Regions from separate parts of the Shouchella phoenicis genome, predicted to be linked through region 2. Evidence: riboswitches for the same ligand, from Rfam matches in the RefSeq annotation. Region 2 holds a riboswitch; each other region holds the start of a gene.
The links. Region 2 has a riboswitch for thiamine pyrophosphate ahead of ABC361_RS03840 (acetylornithine deacetylase). Riboswitches for the same ligand answer to the same signal wherever they lie in the genome.

Region 1 (5,526 bases), 1.0 Mb from region 2:
GATTGGCACTACGAGTAAATAAAGAAATTGAATGATTTCAGTTATGCCGTTTTGCCAAGACGTGATGAACATAAAACCAAGTAACCACGCAATTAGGTTAATAAAGAGTCCATCCAAGATCAAGGCACCTAATCGTACCCAAAAGCCAGCTGGGTTATTTTCCATATGAAATTCCTCCTTTTAGAAAAATATACCATAATTCCTTTTATTCTGTATAAAGTGGCAAAAGAAGAGTCGAGTAGTTGACTCAAAACTTACACTGTCCTCGTAAATGTGGTACAATCTTTAATTGGATCATAAAACGAACTTGTTACAATAAAAGGGTTGATAATAGATGAGTATATTAACGGTAAAAGACTTAAGTCACGGCTTCGGTGACCGTGCGATTTTTCAAGATGTGTCGTTCCGTTTGTTGAAAGGAGAACACATTGGATTAATCGGTGCAAATGGTGAAGGTAAATCAACGTTCATGAATATTATTACTGGGAAACTTATGCCTGATGAAGGAAAAGTAGAATGGTCAAAGAAGGTTCGTGTCGGTTACCTTGATCAGCACACAGTTCTTGAGCGAGGTATGACGATGCGTGATGTGTTAAAAGGAGCTTTTCAGTATCTTTACGACATGGAAGCGGAAATGAATCAAATGTACGACAAAATGGGTGACGTCACGCCTGAAGAATTGGAACGTCTTCTTGAAGACGTGGGCGTCATTCAAGATACCTTGACCAATAATGATTTTTATACGATTGATGCAAAAGTAGAAGAAGTGGCCCGCGGACTAGGTCTAGACGATGTTGGTTTAGAAAAGGATGTGGAAGACTTAAGTGGTGGACAACGAACGAAAGTGTTGCTCGCAAAGCTCTTATTAGAGAAACCAGACATTTTGCTATTAGATGAGCCGACAAACTATTTAGATGAACAGCATATTGAATGGCTCAAACGTTATTTACAAGAATATGAAAATGCCTTTATTTTAATTTCGCATGACATTCCGTTTCTTAATAGCGTTATTAATATTATTTACCACATGGAAAATCAAGAGCTTAATCGCTATGTTGGGGACTATGATCATTTTCTAGACGTACATGAAATGAAAAAGCAGCAATTAGAGGCGGCTTACAAGCGTCAGCAACAAGAAATGGCACAGTTAAAAGACTTTGTTGCTCGTAACAAAGCGCGTGTCTCAACGCGAAACATGGCGATGTCGAGACAGAAAAAACTAGATAAAATGGATGTTATTGAACTGGCAAAAGACAAGCCAAAGCCAGAGTTTAACTTTAAAGAAGCACGGTCAACAAGCAAGCTTATTTTTGAAACAAAGGAGCTTGTAATTGGCTATGATGAACCTTTATCCAGGCCATTAGACTTACGAATGGAGCGAGGGCAAAAAATTGCTTTAGTTGGCGCAAATGGAATTGGAAAAACAACGCTTTTAAAAAGTTTATTAGGCATTCAAACACCGATTTCTGGCTCTGTTGAACGTGGGGATTATCAAGAAATTGGGTATTTTGAACAAGAAGCGAAAGTTTCCAATAATACGTGTATTGAAGAGATTTGGCAAGAGTTCCCTTCTCTTGGCCAAGGAGAAGTTCGCTCAGCGCTAGCAAAGTGTGGATTAACAACGAAACACATCGAAAGCAAGATGGTTGTGTTGAGCGGGGGAGAAAAATCAAAGGTTCGCTTATGTAAGCTAATCAATCGCGAGTCAAATATCTTGGTTCTTGATGAGCCTACGAATCACCTTGATGTGGATGCGAAGGAAGAATTAAAGCGTGCATTGCGAGCATATAAAGGCAGTATTCTGCTCATTTCTCACGAACCAGAATTTTATCAAGATATTGTCACAGAAACGTGGAACTGTGAAAATTGGACAACAAAACTTGTATAAAGAATAAAGCTAAGACCGGCTGAGGTCTTAGCTTTTCTTTTACTCGAAAATGAGTTGGTAAAACGCTAAGTCAAGCCAGCGATCAAACTTATAGCCAACTTTTTCAATCGTTCCATTGTGTGTAAAGCCAAATTTTTTATGCAATCCGATGCTCTGTTCGTTCGTGGCATCAATCCCTGCGATCATCGTTTTATAGCCATCTTGTTTGGCTAACGCAATCATTTCGGTTAGCAGTTGAGTAGCAATTCCTTTTTTTCGTTGATTGGGATCTACATAAATGGAATGTTCAATACTGTATTGATAAGCAGGCCACGCTCGGAACGAACCATATGTCGCGAACCCAATGACGTGATTGTCTTCTTCAAAAACGAGAATAGGAAACTTGTCTTCGATCTTTTGGTTATACCACGTTTCACGCATCTCGAGTGTATGAGGCTCGTACGAATAAACGGAGGTTGTATGTAGAATCGCATGGTTGTAAATGGTAAGAATCTCTTGTAAGTCTTCTTTCGTTGCTTTTCGTATCATGTTGTCAGAAACACCTCGTTATTCTGTTTTTTTACTCATTATAACGGTCGAGTTGAAAAAAGAAAATAGGAAAACAAGAGCAGTCGAAAATTGACGTAAGGGATTATTAAAAATATAATGAATTTGAAAACAATATATGACTAACTAGGGGAGCCCAATGAGCTGGGCTGAGAGGAAAGCGCGATGAGACTTTTTGACTCTTTGGACCTGATCTGGGCAATACCAGCGTGGGAAAGTTATGATGAATCGTCTTCTTTCATTCATTGTGCCGGGGCTAAAACAGACTCGGCACTTTTTTGTTTAGTCTTGATTCTATTAGTGAGAAAAAAAGGTGAGGCAAATGTAAAGATTGGTAGTGTTGAGCGGTTGAGATGTGTATAAAACGAAAAGGATAGGAGCGAAAAAAATGACAAGAACCGTATTAGTAACAGGTGGCAGCAGAGGTTTAGGTGCAACAATTGTAAAAACGTTAGCCAATCAAGGGTATCAAGTTGTGGTCAATTACTATAAAAGCAAAGAAGCGGCAGAGAAACTAGTGTCTGAGATTGGACAAGACCAAAGTATCGCCATTCAAGCAAATGTGACAAACCGAGAAGAAGTAGACACCATGATGGCGCAAGCAACCAATTATTTCGGTCAGATTGATGTAGTGGTAAACAATGCGCTAGTCGATTTTAAATTTGATCCTTCTCAACAAAAGTCTTTTATTAACCTTTCTTGGGACGATTATCAGAAACAAGTCGATGGCACATTAAAGGCAGCGTTTCATGTTGTTCAAAGTGTGCTTCCTCAATTTTTAGAACGCAAACAGGGTTCAATTATTAGTATTGGAACGAACCTTTTTCAAAACCCTGTCGTCCCCTACCATGAATATACAACGGCAAAGGCAGGGTTGATCGGCTTTACGCGCAATCTCGCCTCAGAATTAGGTGTACACGGAATTAACGCAAATGTCGTTTCAGGAGGGCTTTTAAAAACGACTGATGCAAGCGCCGTGACATCGCAAGAGGTGTTTGATTTAATCGCGCAATCCACACCATTAAAGAAGGTAACAACGACTCAAGATGTTGCGAATATGGTCGCTTATCTAGCTTCAGAAAACGCAAGTGGAATAACCGGACAAACGATTACGGTAGATGGTGGTCTCACGATGAACTAAAACAATGGAGGGGAAGGGAATGCATACGTTCGAAAACCAGATGCATCTCGGTGTCTTACTTTATGGCTGTGGACATCATCAAGCAGCGTGGCTTATGCCCGATTCTTACATAGAGGACATTGGGAATATCTCTTACTATCAGACTCTAGCACGATTGGCGGAAAAAGGATGTTTTGATGCGATCTTTTTTGCTGACAATCAAGCGTTTCGAGGAGCCGAGCCAACAGATATGCCAGCTTTTTGGTTTGACCCGATTGTGAAATTAACGGCTATTTCTCAAGTCACGAACTATGTTGGGCTCGTATCCACGGTTTCAAGCACATTTGCAAATCCATTCACAGTATCAAGACAACTGCTAAGTTTAGATCATATTTCTAACGGTCGTGTAGGTTGGAACCTTGTTACTTCAATGACAGATGGTGAAGCGTTTAATCACAGTATGGAGGCGTTACCAGCTCGAGGAGACCGTTACAAGAAAGCGGATGAATTTGCTGCGTTGATGGACAAATTATTTCTTTCATGGGACGCAGATACGTTTCAGCCAAGTCGTGAAGAACACACATTGATTGACCCAACGAATATACAAGCCATTAATCACAACGATGATTTCTTTAAGGTGAAGGGTCCTTCTACTACACCAAGTAGCCCACAAGTAAAGCCCGTTTCAATGCAGGCAGGTGCATCACCGCAAGGGATTGCATTAGCTGCAAAATATGCGGATGCTGTCTATTCAGTTTCGTGGAATTTCAAGCAAGCGAAAGAGTATCGGGAAAAATTAACGAACCAATTAATCCAACATGAACGTGAAGCGAAGCAAATTAAGGTGTTTCCCGGGCTCGTCACGTATGTAGGCCAGACTTATGAAGAAGCGCTTGAAAAAAAGCGAGTGTTAGATAAGCAATTACCGATTGAGGACGCGTTGAAACAGCTGAGTATGTTTGTAAGACAAGATTGTTTTCAATGGGAACTGGATGAAAAAGTCCCTACTTTGCCGCCTTTAGAAGAATTTGATGGACCCATTGGGCGTTACGAAACAATACTTGAAATGATACGTGATAAGAATCCGACGGTTCGAGAATTAGTAGGGTATCTGAATGCGGGTGGGGGGCATTTTACATTAATTGGCACTCCGAAAGATATTGTTGACCAAATGGAAAGGTGGTTTGATGCAGGCGTTGCAGATGGATTTAATTTAATGCCTCCTACTTTACCAGGTAGTTTGACGGATTTTGTTGAGTTCGTTGTTCCTGAGATGCAAAAAAGAGGCCTTTTTCGAATGGCTTATAGTGGAAAAACGTTTCGTGAACATTTAGGATTAACAAGATAGACCGATCTTCAGAATGAAGGGAAGCTTCTATCTACAGTTTGCTATGAGAAGAAAGAGGCAAGTAAATGGATATTCAAAAAGCAACAGATTTAGAGTATGCGGAGTTAGCTGACATTTGGTATCGTAGCTCCATCTACGCGCACCCATTTGTCGATCGATCATTTTGGAGAGGGAAAAAAGAAGAAATGAAAACGGCTTATCTTCCTTTTTTGGAAACTTATACCATTCGGCAGGCGTCCGGCATACAAGGTTTTTTATCTATGGTAGAAAATGAACTTGCTGCACTATTTATTGAACCTGCGTCAATAAGAAAGGGCTACGGGACAGCGTTATTATCATAGATCAAGAACAGGCGAACATGTATTGAGCTAAGGGTGTTTAAAGAGAATCAAGCAGCCATTCGCTTTTATAAAGAGAATCATTTCATTTGTAAAGGGACTGAAATCAATGTAGATACAAACAAGGAAGAGTATCTTATGAAATGGTCTTTACAGTAGAAACCTCTAGAAAGAAGTTGAAACCATTCAGCTTCTTTTTTTTGAGCGCACATATTATGACAAAGAATAGACAGAGTAATAAATGTACGTACATAAGGATGTGAGGACGATAAATCGAGCCGTTTTT
Region 2 (5,526 bases):
AGGGAAGACCGTCACCCTTAAAACGGTAGGCTTGCTAACGGCAATGGCACAAGCAGGGCTTTTAATTCCAGCTGAAAAAGGAAGTCAGGTGGGAATCTTCCAAAGTCTGTTTGTGGATATCGGTGATGGTCAAAGCATTGAGGATAACTTAAGTACGTTTAGTTCGAGGCTCGTCTCCATTATTCAAATTTTACGAGACGCCAATGATCGCTCGCTCCTTTTAATGGATGAATTAGGCTCAGGAACCGATCCGAATGAAGGAATGGGTCTAGCGATTACGATCTTAAATCAATTGTATAAAAAAGGGTCGACCTTACTTGCGACTACCCATTACAGTGAAATGAAGACCTTTGCGGATACAACAGACGGATTTATTAATGGGTCAATGGAATTTGATCTTCAAAGCTTGCAGCCAACGTATAGATTATTAATTGGTGAGAGTGGAAAAAGCCAAGCCTTTGAGATTGCGCTGAAGTTAGGATTACATCCAAGCATCGTTGATGAAGCGCACCACATTTCTTATGGACATGAAGGCTCTTATCAAAATCGATTTTCACAAGAGACGTTACAAGCAGATGAGTTCCGTAAGCAGGTGATTGTGAACCGTCATGCGAACAAACAGAAAAAACGTCAAGTCCAAGATGTAAAGCAGTTTCAGCAAGGAGACAACGTGACCGTGCAAGCTTCAAATGAAACAGCGATTGTTTATAAAGGACCAGACGATAAAGGCAATTATGTTGTGCAAATTAAGGATGAAAAACGAACAATTAATCACAAACGCTTAACCCTGCACATTCCAGCTGCAGATCTCTATCCAGCTAATTACGATTTCGATATTATTTTTAAAAGTAAAGACTATCGAAAAGTGAAAAATGACCAGAACCGTAAGCATATGGACGGCGTTTGGTTGGAAGAGGAAGAGTGAACAAAAAGCCGCACAACAATGTGCGGCTTTATTTTACGTTAATTGTGATTGTAGCTGATCCTGCTCAGTTAGTGCTTTTAACGCAATTGTATTTAGGATATTAACTGGCTTGTTGTAGTGCGGTTGGAAGAAGAAGTCGCTAAATGCTAGGTCTTCAACGGTCATCCCTTGTTGTATACAAACAGATAACGTATTCATCAGCTGTGTTTGGTCGATTTTACTTAACACTTGTGCGCCAATTAAACGCATCGTATCTTGATCATACACAAGCTTCAGCTTCACTTCTGTCGCAGTTGGCATAAAGGTTGGGCGTTCGTGATCCACAAGTGTAGTGGAACGAACATCTAATCCGTACATCGCTGCGCCTTCTTCTGTTAAGCCTGTGGAAGCCATATTCAGGTCGTAAAGTTTTAACCCTGATGTTCCTTGTGTACCTCGATATTTAATGGTGGGCTTTACAATATTGTACGCAACGAGTGTCCCCATCTTTGTCGCATTTGTGGCGAGAGGGATATAGGCGTGATGCTGAGCTGAATTGTGAAACACTGAGCAATTATCGCCAGCGGCAAAGATCGATGGGTCGCTTGTTTGCATGTAATCATTCACAAGCAGTGCGCCATTCTCTAGGGTGTCTAGTTCGCCTTTTAACAATTCTGTCTGTGGTCGGAATCCGACACAGAGTATGACAAGATCAACATCGTGGGTCGTTTTGCTTGTTTGGATGGCCGTAACTTCTCCGGCTTCATTACCGGCGAATGCCTCAACTTTTTCATTTAGCGCCAAGCGAATGCCTTTTGCTGTTAATGTCTGTTCAACCTCATCAGTAAATTCGCGGTCGAGATATTTGTTTAAGACACGGTCTGCGCCTTCAATGAATGTCACATCTTTTCCATATGCTTCAAACGCTTCAACAAGCTCTACACCAATATAGCCAGCACCGACAACAGCAATTTTATTTGCATGGGTGGCTTTTTCAATAATCTCTTGGGCTTGTGCATAGTTTTTGCATAGTTGAATGTTCTTTAACCCAACACCTGAAATCGGTGGAACAATTGGGGAAGAGCCAGTGGTATAGACAAGCTTATCGTAGGAATCATTAAACTGTTCACCTGTTTCCAAATTCTCCACAACAAGAGTCTTTTCCTGTCGGTTGATCGAGTGGACATTGTGACGAACACGCATCTTCGCTCCAAGTGCTTCTAATTCCTCTGGGGAAGAGTAAAAGAGCTTTTGAGCATCATCGACGACACCGCCGACATGTAGTGCAATTCCGCATGAAAGAAAGGAGACGTTGTCGTTTCGCTCATATACCGTAATAGCTGCTTCTGGATGAAGTCGAAGTAAGTTTTTAACCGTTTGTGTCCCTGCATGTGTACAACCAATAACAATAATTTTCAATGAAAAAACCTCCTGAATTTATATTGTGAAATACTGAGCATGTTTAGTTATAAAAAGAAGGAGAAAACACTCCTCGATTTGACTTTGTGAAGAAATGAGCAAGTAAAAATGAAGACCATCTCTATTTGCTTACAATATAAGACTAACACATTGTGAAATGGTGAGCAAGTAGTTTATGCAAATACCATAGTCTTTTCTTTATAGACTATGGCAAGTTTGTTAGTTCTTCTTTGCTAAGAAAGCCATTGTGTCGCTTTTGGCCGTATATGGCTTTCCAGTCACATCACTATATACCTCTTTAGTGCTAAAGCCGGCTTCTTCTAATTCTGTTTGCAGCATAGGTTTAGTGAAATATTGATTCCAAATATAATAGGTTTGAGTATCATCTGCGGTCATTACATTTGTTTGTTCAAGGCTAACGCGTTCGTCTGGATAAGTACAATTTTGTTGAAGTTCAAGATGATTTTCAGGCGACCAAAAGCCGCCGTGTTCATGATGATTCCAATAGCGTTGGTCTGAAAATCGTTTGAATTTCTCTTCTGTAAACACGTCTAAAAACAATTGACCCCCAATGTTTAAGCTGTCATAGATACGTTGTAAAACTTGCTTTCGTTCTTCTTTTCCAAGCGCACCGTAATCACAATAAATGAGTAAGGCAAGATCAAACTCGGGCTTCAATTGAACCGAGAGATAATCTTGATTAATATACGTAATGGGAAGACCTTTTTTCTTCGATTGTTCTTGTGCGTATTGAATGGAGTGGGAAGAAATATCAATTCCCGTGACAGTATGCTGTAATTGTGCAAGCGGTTCACAATAGAGCCCAGGTCCACAGCCAAAATCAACAATTTTTGTAGGCTTTTCATTTAAAATGTGTTGATGAATGAAATGAACAGAAGTTCCAACCGTACCAGCGTGTCGACTAGCACCTTCATGATCTTGACTTAAGTGGGCATCCAATAAAAAAGGCGCAATGTGAGGGTCCTGCCAAAACATATTTTTATTTCTTGCAAAGAGAGCAGGGCGTTTGATGGTTTCTAAAAGTGTGCGGTTCATGGTGAATGAGTCCTCCAATTCTTTTTTTTCATACAAAAAAACCGCAGAGCTCTGCTCTACGGGGTAAGTTGGTGACCGTAGTGAGCAAAACATGAAAACAGTGATCACAAAGAAGCGTTGCTTGGCTCTAGCAACTGTTTATCTCCCATATGATTCCTTGTTTTTCAATGTTTTACTCGTTTCCAGTCATCGTCAAGTTTGTGTCAATCCAACTTCGACGATGCCGAATGTCGTCACCGATCCTTTTAGTATGATGCCGCAATTATAACGTCAGAAAAAGAGTGACGCAAGTATTTATTGAATTAATTATACAAACGTTCTTATTACTTTGGTAAACTAAGGAAGGGAATAATTAATTGAATAAAAACACCACTAGGGGTGCGCAAAGCTGAGAGAGGCAAGGATGTCTTAACCCTTATGAACCTGATCTAGATGATACTAGCGGAGGGAAGTGGCTGAACCGAATGTGCTGTTTTTTTTCGTTCAACACTTCTTTTCCTATAAAAGAGGTGTTTTTTATTTTTGAGGAGGAAGAAGCAGTGGATTTGTTAATGAAACAAGTAGATGAACGAGAAGAAGAGTTAATCCAACTTGTGAAAGATCTAATTTCGTTTGAAACACCAGCGCCGCCTGCTCGAAATACGGCAGGAATCCAAACATTTATTGCGGAATACTTAGAAGAATTAGGGGCAACGGTTGATCAGTGGGACGTTTATGAAGGGGATCCGAATGTAGTTGGCACATTAAAAGGATCGTATTCAAATGCGTTTCACAGTTTGATTCTAAATGGTCACGTTGATGTCGCTTCTGTCGATAAGGATGAGGTGTGGAGGACGTCCCCTTTTTCTGCCGAGGTTATGGATGGAACGATTTACGGTCGTGGTGCTGCAGACATGAAAGGTGGTCTTGCTGCTTGTTTGTTTGCACTAAAACTTGTATCTGATCATGGTTTGAAGTTAAAGGGAGATGTCTTTTTACAATCGGTTATCGGAGAAGAAGTGGGGGAAGCAGGGACGAAGCAATGTTGTGAGCATGGCTATCAAGCAGACTATGCGATCGTAGCGGATACAAGTCACTGTGCAATCCAAGGTCAGGGCGGCGTTATTACAGGTTGGATTACCATTAAAAGTCCGACCACGCACCATGACGGCACGAGAAGACAAATGGTTCATGCAGGTGGAGGCGTGCATGGAGCAAGCGCAATTGAAAAAATGACAAAAATGATTACGGCTTTGCAAGAGTTAGAACGACATTGGGCCATTACAAAATCGTATCCTGGATTCCCTTCAGGAACCAACACGATTAATCCAGCCGTTATTGAAGGTGGACGGCATCCTGCTTTTATTGCGGATGAATGCCGTTTATGGATAACTGTTCATTTCTATCCAGATGAAACGGTTGAAGAAGTCACAAAACAAATCGAAAACCATCTTCTTGCTGTTGCACAGGGAGATGTCTGGCTCCGAGATCATCCACCGTTGTTTAAATGGGGCGGAGAATCCATGATTGTTGATCGTGGCGAGGTGTTTCCTGCATTTTCAGTTGACCAAGAACATGCTGCATTCTCGATGGTTGCGGAAGCACATGAAGCGGTTTTTGGAGCACGACCAGATGTGGAAATGTCTCAAACGGTAACAGATGGAGGATGGCTAGCCTCTTACGGTATCCCAACGATTCTTTATGGACCAGGGAAATTAGAACATGCGCATGCCGTGGATGAGCAACTAAAAATTGAGGAGCTCGTAAAATATACAAAGTCGTTGCTTCGTTTTATGATTAGCTGGTGCAACACGCCAAAAAGTAGCGCAGATTAATGCGCTACTTTCTTACCACAAGGTGGAGAGTGGTCCGTGTTCGCCAAAGACAGGGTCATGACTTGGCTTCGGGACTTGTGTGATCTTTTGGATATGCTTTTCTTTTTCCACAGGATCACCAGTACATAAATCGTAAGGAACACCATCCGGGTACGCACCAATCACTGTGAAAGATTCACTACTTTCAATAAGCTTATGACCCGTTCCAGCAGGTAGAATGAGCACATCTCCAACACCTACTTCGAGCTGTTCGCCGGAAACACCACCGACTTGTAGGGTCGCTTCACCTTGCATCACAACTAATACTTCATGGGCGTTACTATGATAGTGATG
Region 3 (5,526 bases), 2.4 Mb from region 2:
GAATAAGCACCATTATTGAGAGAGTTTCCTAATCATTAGGGACTCTCTTTTGTTATGAGCTTACCAGATGAAGTTCATTCGTTTAAGAAGAAGCTGAAACGGTTATTAGAGAACAAAAGATGAATCGAGGAGTGACGACAGAATGGTTTTTGCAAATGACGTGTTACAGGACAAACATATCTTGGTAACAGGAGCTACTGGTGGTATTGGTGCAGCAACGGCTAAAACACTGACTAAACTAGGCGCTAACGTAACGGTTACTGGTCGAAACGAAGAGAAATTAAACGCACTACAAAAAGAATATCAAGACATCTTGATCGTTCCAGCAGATTTAAATGTAGAAGATGAGCGTAACCAACTCGTTGAAAAAGCCATCAAGAAACATGGTCCGATTTTTGGACTGGTGAACTCAGCTGGGATGAGCGGTGGAGCGATTGTGGAAGAGTTGGACGAAGAGACGATGACAAGCATCATGCATACAAACTTTACCTCTCTTATTCTTTTAACCCAGAAAGTCTATCAATCGATGAAACAAGAGCAAGAAGGAGCGGTTGTGAATGTATCGTCGCTGTCTGGTTTAAGAGGAACCTATGGAAATTCTGCTTATGCAGGTAGTAAATTTGCCTTAATTGGGTTTACGCAATCATTTGCGCTAGAAGCGATTGAAAATCAAGTACGCGTCAATGCTGTTTGTCCAGGTTTTGTTAATACAGAGATGGGCAAAGGTGCAATTGAGCGAAAAGCGAAGCAAAACGGCCGTTCTTATGAGGAACAATTAAATGAAGTTGAACAAAACTTGCCGTCTGGTCGAATTACAGAACCTGAAGAAGTAGCCAACACGATTATTTATCTCTTAACCGATGCAGCCAAAAATATCGTAGGGGAGTCTGTTAAAATTTCTGGCGGAAGCGTCATGCGCTAGGCTTGTTTTTTGCTAGGAGAACGATGGACGTCCTTCTTGCACAAAGTTTGTCGTTCATCTATGATAGTAGAAAGAGAATAAAAGACCACTAGGGGTGCCATTTTGGCTGAGAGAGGCAGTAGACCTTAACCCTTATCACCTGATCTAGTTTGAACTAGCGTAGGGAAGTGTATGCTAGCTCGTCCATCAATGACGTGAAGCCACTTTCCTAATCAAAGAAAGTGGTTTTTTAAATGAAGCTTAAAGGAGCGATTTTATGTCATTTACGCAACGAATTCGTCAACACGCGGATGCTGTATGGACGGCTAGCCATAACCATCCTTTCGTCCAAGGAATTGGTCACGGTACATTGCCGAAAGAAGCGTTTCAACATTGGTTGAAACAAGATTATAAGTATTTAATTGAGTATGCGAAAGTCATGGCGATGGGCACGGTGCTCGCCCCTGATCTAAAGACCATGTCCGGTTTTGCTGCCGCATTAGATGAAACGCTGAATACGGAAATGGAACTACACCGTTCATATGCTGAGCGACTGGGCGTTAGTCGCGAGGAGCTAGAAGCTACCGTTCCTGGACCTGTTACGTTAGCATATAGCAGTGCGATGCTAGCGGAAGCGCAAAAAGGATCGTTAGCAGAACTGATTGCTTCCATTTTACCTTGTGCGTGGAATTATTACGAAATTGGCCTTGAGTTGGCAAAAATTCCAGGCGCCTTAGATCATGAATATTACGGAGAATGGGTACGCATGTATTCTTCAGATGAATTTGGTCAAATTGCAGACTGGCTTATTGAGACACTAGATGCCCTTGCTGATTCTAAGTCAGAAGAAGAGCTTAATCGCTTAGAAGCAATCTTTATGAATACGAGCCGTTATGAATATATGTTTTGGGATATGGCGTATAAACAAGAGAGTTGGCCCGTTGAATAAGGAGATAAAAAACCGTCCCTACATTATGGGACGGCTTTTTCGTGTAGAGAGATACGTGGCGATGTTCGTTTCGCTTTGGCTTCTTTTGGCTGTTTTTTTCCTAGGAACCACGGGTGTTTATTGAAGAAATAAATAAACGGAATTGTCAAAGCAAGCGTTAAGCCTGTAAATAATAACGTCCAAGGAAGAGTATTCGCGGTGTCGAGATTGACACCGAGTCCATAATGCATAGCGGCTCGAACTGTATTCAGAATAGGCATATGCACAAGCAAGATGACAATTGAATTTGATCCTAAGAATAATAGGCCTTTTGAGTGCTGTACCTTTTGGATAAACAATAGAAATGCAATCATTCCTAGTAGTGCAGCTGGGTAAAACACGTATGGTTCACCAAGTATATTCCCGCGCATATCAATTCGCTCATTAACAGATTGAATGAGGTACATAAGCGTGAACAGGGCAGTGGATAGTGGGATTACCACTTTCCAAGAAAAAGTTTTCCACAAATGTTTTGTTAAAAAACCAAGTCCGTAGAAGACAACTGCTGACAACGCAACGAACCCATTCCAAGGTAATGCAAAGGTAAAGAAAGTTGAAGCATAGCCCAAGCCTGCTGCGGTTAGTAGAAATAACCCAATCCATTTGCCACGACTTACGCGATAATAGAAAAAGAATAAAAGTTCGACTAAAAATAAACATGTTAGAAACCAAATGGCCGGATTGTAGGTTAATTGATAATTCTCAGGTGTTGAAAGAAAGATCCCTGCGAAAGGATTTAAAGGGTCTACATTTTCGCCAGGTGTAAACGACAAATGACGAAAGATGAGAAACCACGTGAGATAGGTCATGGCAGAGAAAAGAAAATAAGGTAACAACAGTCCCCTCGCCTTTTTCTTTATAAATGTCACTGGTGATTGGTTACTCGGTTTAAATACGGCCCCGGATAAATAAAAGAATAATGGCATGTGAAATGCGAACAAAAATGCTTTTAATTCGGGGTTCATCGGTGCGTGACTCATTACAACCAAGATGATCCCGAGCCCTTTTGCCGCATCGATCCAATGAATCCGTTTGTCCATTTTCGTACACCGCCTTTACGTCGTCTCTTGTGTTGTAAAAGCTAGTATACGTGAAAAAAGACTAGTGAGAAGGGATTCAAAGAACTTTACACAGACCTTTATGAACATGCGGTTAGTTCACCGCGCTTTGCCGTTATTTTTGAAGAGTATTACGAAAAAAGACACTCATTTGTTATCTTTGTAATCTTATTCTCCTCTTGTTTTCCGCAAATAAATTTGTGAGAAATCTCCTTTTTTCCGAAAAAAACTAGCACTTGATCCGGTATAGCGTTTAAATACTTTATGAAAATAATTCACGTCAAGGAAGCCGACTTCACACGAAATGTCTTTGATAGGGCGACTTGTATGAATTAACATTGCGCACGCTTTCCGAATGCGAAGTTCGCGAACAAATTCCATCGGCGTAGCGCCTGTTTGTTTCTTAAATAATCGTGTTAGGCTATAGCGTGACACCCCGATTTGTTCAGCAACATCATCTAACGAAATCTGCTTATGAAAATTTGATTCGATGTAAGCGAACGCTTGTTGATAATAATAAGAGTCGCCTTTTGGTGTGTTTGTGTGTAGTGTCCGAAAACATTCGAGTAAAAATTGATAGCCATGTGCTGCGGCTTGGTAAGGATCTCGAAGTCGATCGGCTTTCGTTTCATTGTAAATAGAAAAAAGCGATCGAATTAAATAGGAGTCTGGAGATAGCTCGACAATAGGTCCTGTTTCTTTCGTTAAGCGTGTTGAGATATCTTCTACAGTTGGTCCTTGTAAGGCAATATAAATAAACTCCCACGGTTCTGTCGCATCTTTTGGATAATAGTAGCGATGATTACCAGGAACGGAAATAATAAATGCTTCATGCTGATTAATCGTATAGGTTTGATTATTGATTTCTAATATGCCTTTTCCTGAAATTGTGTATTGGAAAATTAACGTGTTATGATCCACAAGCCTAGTCCGACCATCCCAATAGTAAGAGGGGTCTGTTCTTACTTCCCAACCAATGTTCCATAAGCTAAGCAAGCCGGTTTCAGGTAAAAACTGAAACGTGAACGAATGCGAACCTCTAATAAAGGACGATTTATCATCCAAAAGAACTACCTCCTTTGATGTGATTATGGTATAGACCGCAAAAAATTACCCTTATCCTTAAAAATATTCCAGAATCGATTCGTTTCTCGCTGATTTATAATAAAAGTATGAAGAAGTTTTAGAGATAAGGGCAAACGTTTTCTCTGTTTTTTCAATAGTACAACTTGTAAACGTTTTCAATCAATCGGGGGAGTGAAAAAAATGAAAAAAATCTTTGGTATTGGCTTCGTATCAGCGGTAGCGATGTCTGTAATGGCAGGTTGTAGCTCTGGTTCTTCAGGCACAGGTGGCGATGGGGACGTCGTGCAGCTTTCGTTTTCAGCTTGGGGGAATCCAGCAGAGTTAGACGTATATAATCGAGCGGTCGATGCGTTTAACGAGATGCAAGACGACATTGAAGTAACGTTAACTGGTTTACCAAACGATAGCTATTTTCAGACTTTAACAACCCGTTTACAAGGTGGTCAGGCGCCTGATGTGTTTTATGTGGGGGCAGAGAATATTTCGACCTTGATGGCGAATGGAACGATTGAACCGTTATCAGAATTTATGGAAACAGATGAATCCTTTGTAACGGAAGATGAGTTTACAGATGATATATGGGGAGCTTCACGAGACGAAGACGTCATCTATGGCTTGCCAGTTGACTGTAACCCATTCTTGCTCTATTACAATAAAGCACTCTTAGAGGAAAATGACATTACATCGCCACAAGAGTATTACGAAAATGGCGAGTGGAACTGGGATACCTTTGCGGAAGTGACAGGTCAGTTAAATGAAGCAGGGAACCATGGCTATATGCAGGAGAGCGGGCATGTGGCGATGATTAACTGGATTTGGACAAATGGCGGGCAGTTTGCAGACGCGGATTCAATTGTGGCGGATACTGATCCAAATACGAAAGAAGCATTTGAATTTGTAGATGAAATGGTCGATGAAGGCAACTTTACGTATGCTGGAACCATGCCTGAAGGGCAAGGCATAGAAGCCATGTTCATGTCAGGGCAAGTGGGCTTTGTCTCTGCAGGTCGCTGGTTAACGCCGATGTTTTTAAATTCAAGTCTTGAGTTTGACTACATCCCATTTCCATCAAATACAGGGGAACAACTTGAAACAGCAGCAATTGCCACTGCATACATGGCGGTGAATTCTAATTCAGATCACGTTGAGGAAGCGCAGAAATTTATTTCATACTACACGTCAACTGAAGGGCAAGAAGTGCGATTAGACGGTGAAGGAAATGCCGTTCCTTCTGTTGAGGGAATCGATGAGATTGTTCTGAATCAAGATCGCCCAGAACACGGGCAATACTTGCTGGACGCGCGTGGCGTTGGTCGAGTCATTGATTTAGAGTTTACTTCCCCAGGTCTAAATGAAGACTTGGAAGATATTTATGAGCTAATGATGCTTGGGGATATTGATGCAACGGACGCGTTAGAACAGTCCACAGCGAAAGCGAAAGAAGCGCTTGATTTAGACTAAATAGAGAATAAAAGTGGAGGAGAGTGATTCTC
Region 4 (5,526 bases), 740 kb from region 2:
GAGCTATAAATATATGGATTATTTTAATTGTGATAACATTCAACGTTTTTCGAGAACTCCTCGTAATGGAGGAGGTTTTCTCCCTGGATCAGGCCCAACAGGACCGACCGGCCCGGTAGGCCCAACAGGACCTCCTGGTGGAGGAACTGGGATAACGGCAATAACAGGTCCAACGGGTCCAACAGGACCGACTGGTCCAACGGGAGCGCCTGGTATCACTGGGGTAACAGGTATCGGATTAGATAATATTATTCCATTTAATGAACTTGTGCGACCTAGTTTAGTAGCAGGTCAGTTCACCTCATTTAACGGAAGCGTCTATCAAGTGCTAGTGAACGCACCTGCAGGTGTTCCAGGAACATCACCTGAATATGAACTCATTATTGGTGATGGGGGAGCAACTGGGATTACAGGCATTACAGGTCCCATAGGTCCAACAGGCCCAACGGGATTAGATGGAGTCACAGGCCCAACAGGTCCAGTAGGTCCAACGGGATTAGATGGAGTCACAGGTCCAACAGGTCCAACAGGTCCAATCGGTCCAACGGGATTAGATGGAGTCACAGGTCCAACAGGTCCAATCGGTCCAACGGGATTAGATGGAGTCACAGGTCCCGTAGGTCCAACAGGCCCAACCGGATTAGATGGAATAACAGGTCCCATAGGTCCAACAGGCCCGACCGGATTAGATGGAATAACAGGTCCCATAGGTCCAACAGGCCCGACCGGATTAGATGGGATTACAGGCCCAACCGGTCCAATCGGTCCGACTGGTGTAACGGGACTAGGCCTGGATGGTGTGACCGTTTTTGATCCAGCAACTGCTCCAGCATTGACGGCGGGACAGTTAGTGTCATTTGAAGGTTCTGTTTACCGCGTCTTAGTGGATGCTCCAACAGGAACACCAGGTGCATCAGCTGACTTTGAATTAGTCCTTCCTGGCCTTGGAGTCACGGGTCCAACAGGCCCAGCAGGTCCAACAGGTCCGGCAAGCCCTACAGGTGAAGCGCTAACGTCTACGTATGCATTCGGTACGAATGGCGGATCAACAATTGCAGTTATTCTTGGAGGTACGACGGTTCCGGTTCCTGATAATCAGCTAGCCGCAGGAATTACGGCAACAGGAGATGGATTTACAATTGACACAGCAGGAACGTATAGTATTTCTTATAATGTAAATCTTACAGCTGGACTGTTGTTAGGATTACGACTTACTGTTAACGGAACACCACTTGCTTCTTCGGAAGTATCTCCGGGTGTGGCTGTTACGAATATACCAGGGAATGTTGTAGCAGATTTAGCAGCTGGTGATTTAATTGAGCTTGAGTTATTTGGATTGTTAGGTGCCGCTGTTTTAGTGGATGGCCAAGGTGCAGCATTAAGAATTGTACGAATCGCATAATGGTAGAAAAAAGGCTTACCGAATAAGTGGTAGGCTTTTTTCTACTTATTAAAGGTGGTTTTAAAGGGGAGTTGTATTGGAGTGGAGGCGGTGTGCCCAATGGTTTGTCGGGCCATATCCGTGTCCTATATTTAACGAATAGGCAATGGCAGAAGATGTATAGTGCTTTGCTTTCTGAACAGCTTTAAAAACAGAAGTCTCTTTTGCTAATTCTGCGCTAATGGCGGCAGAAAACGTACATCCTGTTCCATGTGTGTGCTTTGTATCCGTTCGTGGTGCGTCAAGAGTATGATAGCCATCGCTCGCGCTATAGAATACATCTATGGCATCTCCTTGGAGGCTCCCCCCTTTGACAACCGTGCAAGTAGCGCCAAGTTCATGAACAATTCGTTTGGCTGCTTTCTTCATATCGTCAATGGATGCTATCTTGAATTCAACTAAATCTTCTGCTTCCGCAATATTTGGTGTAACGATGGTGGCTAGAGGAACTAGCGTATCTCGCAAAAACGAACGTACATCTTTTTCAAGTAGGGAATCGCCATTCTTAGCCATCATAACTGGATCGCAAATGTATGGAACGTTCGTAAGCTTAGCCAGTTTATTACTTAAAAGCGTCATCATGTCTTTTTGCGCAATCATGCCTGTCTTAATGGCGTGAGGACAAATATCCTCCAGCACTGCATCTAACTGCATTTCAATCATCTCAATTGGAAGGTGATGAATGCCTCTAACACCAGTTGTGTTTTGTGCCACAATCGATGTCAAGACAGACATGCCGTAAACCTCTAGTTCTTGAAACGTCTTAATGTCAGCTTGAATTCCCGCTCCACCTGTTGGGTCTGTACCGGCTATTGTCAGTGCACGACGTACTGATTCCATTATATATTCCATCCTTTCAAAACAAAAAAACGACCGCATAGAAAGAGGCGGCCGTTTTTTTGAGCAATAGTCATTGCTTTCCCACTTCCCTACGCTAGTTTTACCTAGATCAGGTTGAAGAGTTAAAGGTTTCCCTTTTCTCAGCATTCATGCACCCCTAGTGGAATTTATTTTATACAGTTTGTGCGAATCTTATGAGTTGACTGCGTCTTTTAATTGCTTACCAGGCTTGAACGCAGGGTTTTTAGTTGCTGGAATTTCGATTTCTTCTCCTGTTTGCGGGTTGCGTCCTTTTCTTGCTGAACGTTCTCTAACTTCGAAGCTACCAAATCCAACAAGTTGAACTTTCCCTCCGTTTACTAGAGAATCCGTAATACCTTCAAATACAGCGTCAACTGCTTTTGACGCGTCCTTTTTAGAAATTTCTGCTTGCTCGGAAACTGCATTAATCAGATCTGTTTTGTTCATCTGTAAAAACTCCTTTTCTTTACATAGAATAACGTATTATTCTTTTACACGAGAATAATATGTATACTTGAAATCCGCTTTTAAAGCGGGCAGACGTTACTGCCTGCCCTTAATTTACTCATGAATCCTGCTACTGTCAAGCTAAAAGCAGTAATTTTAGCCAGTTAAGCAATAAAAATAGACTTATGAATCAATTTTTGGCGATTCATGTTGAATGAAGCGTTACACTTTCTTTACCCTAATGTTGCTAATCATTAAACCAGATAAACAAATCATAAAAATAACAAAAAATGTTTCGGGTAATTGGTCATTAAAGAGTGTTGAAAAAGCTAGGATACATCCTGCGCCAGTAATCGGTAATCCAATAAATTCATTGGGAGAATCTGTAATGTTAAAGCGTGCAAGTCTTAAAGCACCACATAAAATAAATAGAACAACGGCAAGTCCACCTACAAAGCTCAATGGCATTAATGTGGCTTGCTGAACGAGTAGAGCAGGGGCTACACCAAATGACACGAGATCACTTAAGGAATCAAGTTGTTTTCCGAGTTCTGATTCAATTTTTAATCGTCTAGCTACCATTCCATCAAAGCGATCAAATAAAGCCGCGAGAGCGATAAATAAAAATCCGTACCAAATACTTCCTTGTAAAATAAACATAATTGCGGTTATCCCAAGGCCTAAATTAATTAGCGTTAATCCATTCGCAATTTGACCTTTAATTTTTTTGCGAGTCGAGACTAATTGATTTAATAAGAACACGTACATTTCACCTCTTTTCGAGTTTATTTACGTGCTATAATACCAAAGTATACCATAAAAAAGCGGGCAATGATGCAAAAAAGCGTTAAAGGTGATGAGATGAAAAGGAAATTTTTTCAAATGAGTATAGAACTAACAAATCGTCAGTGGAGTTCCAATCTGTTAAAACAATTTACGAAATCAAAGCTCAGTAAACCGTTTATACCAATGTTTATTAAAACATATAAGATTAAGCATGAAGAAGCAATTTTGCCATATAAAGAACATGGGAGTTTACATTCGTTTTTTACGAGGCAAATCAACATGGAAAATCGGCCGATTAATCAAGAAGAGAAGAGTGTTGTTTCACCAGTTGACGGAAGATGTGAAGAGGCGGGAGAAATTAAACAAGATGCAACGTTTGTTGTCAAGGGGCAAAGCTACCGCCTGGAAGATATGCTGCAGTCTGAAGCAAAAGCCAAGCAATTTGAGGGCGGTACGTATGTCATTCTCTATCTAAGCCCAAGTGATTATCATCGAGTTCATAGTCCAATGAATTGTCACTTGTCCGAATCAACCACGCTAGGAAGCCGCTCCTATCCTGTGAATGAGCCTGGGTTAAAGTATGGAAGAAAACCTCTGTCGCACAATTATCGTATCGTCAATGACTTGTATCAAGGTGCAATTCAATATGCGATGATTGAAGTCGGGGCAATGAATATAAATTCAATTGTTCGAACGAAAGCAGGGAGTGTATGGGAGAAAGGCGAAGAAGTCGGGTATTTTTCTTTTGGTTCTACGGTTATTTTATTGTTTGAGAAAAATGCATTTTCACTAGCGCTACATGATAAAAATGTAAAAGTAGGCGAAAAGATTGGGACGTTGCAACCAAATAATAGCCATTCTCTCGAGAAAACGAACGTCCGTAAAGCTTTATGAGTGAGTTCCTTCATTCATGAGGCTTTTTTTATCGAACTAAGCGGATGTTTATTTAAAAAAGCGGACATAAATCATGATTTATGTCCGCTACTGTGCGTGGTCCTATTCATTTTTTGCAGGTGAGGCTTTTTCATTATCATAATAAGGCTTCATTTCATCTCTCACCGACTTTTTCGACATAGGGATCCCTATCCGGTAAGCTGATCTAGAAATCAGTAGCGCCGCAACAGGAGTTGTCAAAAAGACGAATAAAATCGTGAGGAGTAATTTGCCGATAAAGAGATCATGCTCATACAGAAAATAGACAAAGGTTGACGTCATGATTAAAATAACGCTTGCTGTTGCATTTTTTCCAGTTGCATGAAGGCGAGAATAGACATCCGGAAAACGAATGAGACCTATACCCGCAGAGAGACTAAAAAACGTTCCTACAGATAGCAAAATGATGATTACCCATTCAGTCGCGGTCAAATAAATTCCCCCTTTCTAGAAACTTAGCAAGCGCAACAGAACCAATAAATGCAAGAATTGCTACTACAAGCACAACTTCTGTATAGGCCATTGTATCTTGAAGAATCATTAAAATCCCAACAAACCCAATTAACATTAAACCAAGTGTATCAAGAGCGGCGATTCGATCTGAATGTGTTGGCCCGATAAAAACACGGATGATGCATAATAAAGCTGCTCCACATTTTATCAATAAGAGCCAGGAGAGAATTGTTTCAAACATTATCTCCGTGTCACCTCCAGTATTCCACGTTCAAATGTATTTTGAACAGAATGAATGATCTCATCTCTATTCCGTGCGTCAAGGGCATGCACGAATATCACATTTGAATCAAGAGAAAATTCAATTGATAATGTTCCTGGTGTCAATGTCATCATGACGGCGAACATTGTTTTTTCTGTTTCTGTTTCCAATCGAGTAGGGACCGCTACGATGCCTGGTGCAACGTCCATTTTCGGACTTAATGCGGTTTTCATTACACTCACATTTGCGATGGCCAGTTCTTTCATAAAAATTAAAATCAACTTAATAAGTGACCATACTCGAGCAAAGTAAAATTCGTATCCTTTAAACCGAATTAGTACAA

Region 1: another riboswitch for thiamine pyrophosphate. It lies ahead of ABC361_RS09325 (3-oxoacyl-ACP reductase); the one in region 2 lies ahead of ABC361_RS03840 (acetylornithine deacetylase).
Region 3: another riboswitch for thiamine pyrophosphate. It lies ahead of tenA (thiaminase II); the one in region 2 lies ahead of ABC361_RS03840 (acetylornithine deacetylase).
Region 4: another riboswitch for thiamine pyrophosphate. It lies ahead of thiD (bifunctional hydroxymethylpyrimidine kinase/phosphomethylpyrimidine kinase); the one in region 2 lies ahead of ABC361_RS03840 (acetylornithine deacetylase).

What each region holds. Positions count from the first base shown of each region.
Region 1 covers NZ_JBDFMQ010000001.1:1,715,718-1,721,243, forward strand. Annotated here, with positions in the region: gene ABC361_RS09310 (RDD family protein) at 1-165, opposite strand, end outside; gene ABC361_RS09315 (ABC-F family ATP-binding cassette domain-containing protein) at 335-1,888, shown strand; gene ABC361_RS09320 (GNAT family N-acetyltransferase) at 1,928-2,416, opposite strand; TPP riboswitch at 2,553-2,667, shown strand; gene ABC361_RS09325 (3-oxoacyl-ACP reductase) at 2,823-3,575, shown strand; gene ABC361_RS09330 (LLM class flavin-dependent oxidoreductase) at 3,595-4,902, shown strand; gene ABC361_RS09335 (GNAT family protein) at 4,968-5,243, shown strand; gene ABC361_RS09340 (D-glycero-alpha-D-manno-heptose-1,7-bisphosphate 7-phosphatase) at 5,509-5,526, shown strand, end outside.
Region 2 covers NZ_JBDFMQ010000001.1:669,934-675,459, forward strand. Annotated here, with positions in the region: gene ABC361_RS03820 (endonuclease MutS2) at 1-925, shown strand, start outside; gene ABC361_RS03825 (FAD-dependent oxidoreductase) at 959-2,323, opposite strand; gene ABC361_RS03830 (class I SAM-dependent methyltransferase) at 2,543-3,379, opposite strand; gene ABC361_RS03835 (hypothetical protein) at 3,471-3,647, shown strand; TPP riboswitch at 3,744-3,846, shown strand; gene ABC361_RS03840 (acetylornithine deacetylase) at 3,844-5,193, shown strand; gene ABC361_RS03845 (cupin domain-containing protein) at 5,206-5,526, opposite strand, start outside.
Region 3 covers NZ_JBDFMQ010000001.1:3,108,795-3,114,320, reverse strand. Annotated here, with positions in the region: gene ABC361_RS16680 (thiolase family protein) at 1-32, shown strand, start outside; gene ABC361_RS16675 (SDR family NAD(P)-dependent oxidoreductase) at 143-922, shown strand; TPP riboswitch at 1,003-1,105, shown strand; gene tenA (thiaminase II) at 1,179-1,850, shown strand; gene ABC361_RS16665 (acyltransferase family protein) at 1,874-2,929, opposite strand; gene ABC361_RS16660 (AraC family transcriptional regulator) at 3,116-4,012, opposite strand; gene ABC361_RS16655 (ABC transporter substrate-binding protein) at 4,214-5,494, shown strand.
Region 4 covers NZ_JBDFMQ010000001.1:1,406,162-1,411,687, forward strand. Annotated here, with positions in the region: gene ABC361_RS07650 (BclA C-terminal domain-containing protein) at 14-1,402, shown strand; gene thiD (bifunctional hydroxymethylpyrimidine kinase/phosphomethylpyrimidine kinase) at 1,463-2,281, opposite strand; TPP riboswitch at 2,351-2,450, opposite strand; gene ABC361_RS07660 (HU family DNA-binding protein) at 2,474-2,749, opposite strand; gene pssA (CDP-diacylglycerol--serine O-phosphatidyltransferase) at 2,972-3,517, opposite strand; gene ABC361_RS07670 (phosphatidylserine decarboxylase) at 3,611-4,429, shown strand; gene mnhG (monovalent cation/H(+) antiporter subunit G) at 4,532-4,900, opposite strand; gene ABC361_RS07680 (Na(+)/H(+) antiporter subunit F1) at 4,887-5,162, opposite strand; gene ABC361_RS07685 (Na+/H+ antiporter subunit E) at 5,162-5,526, opposite strand, start outside.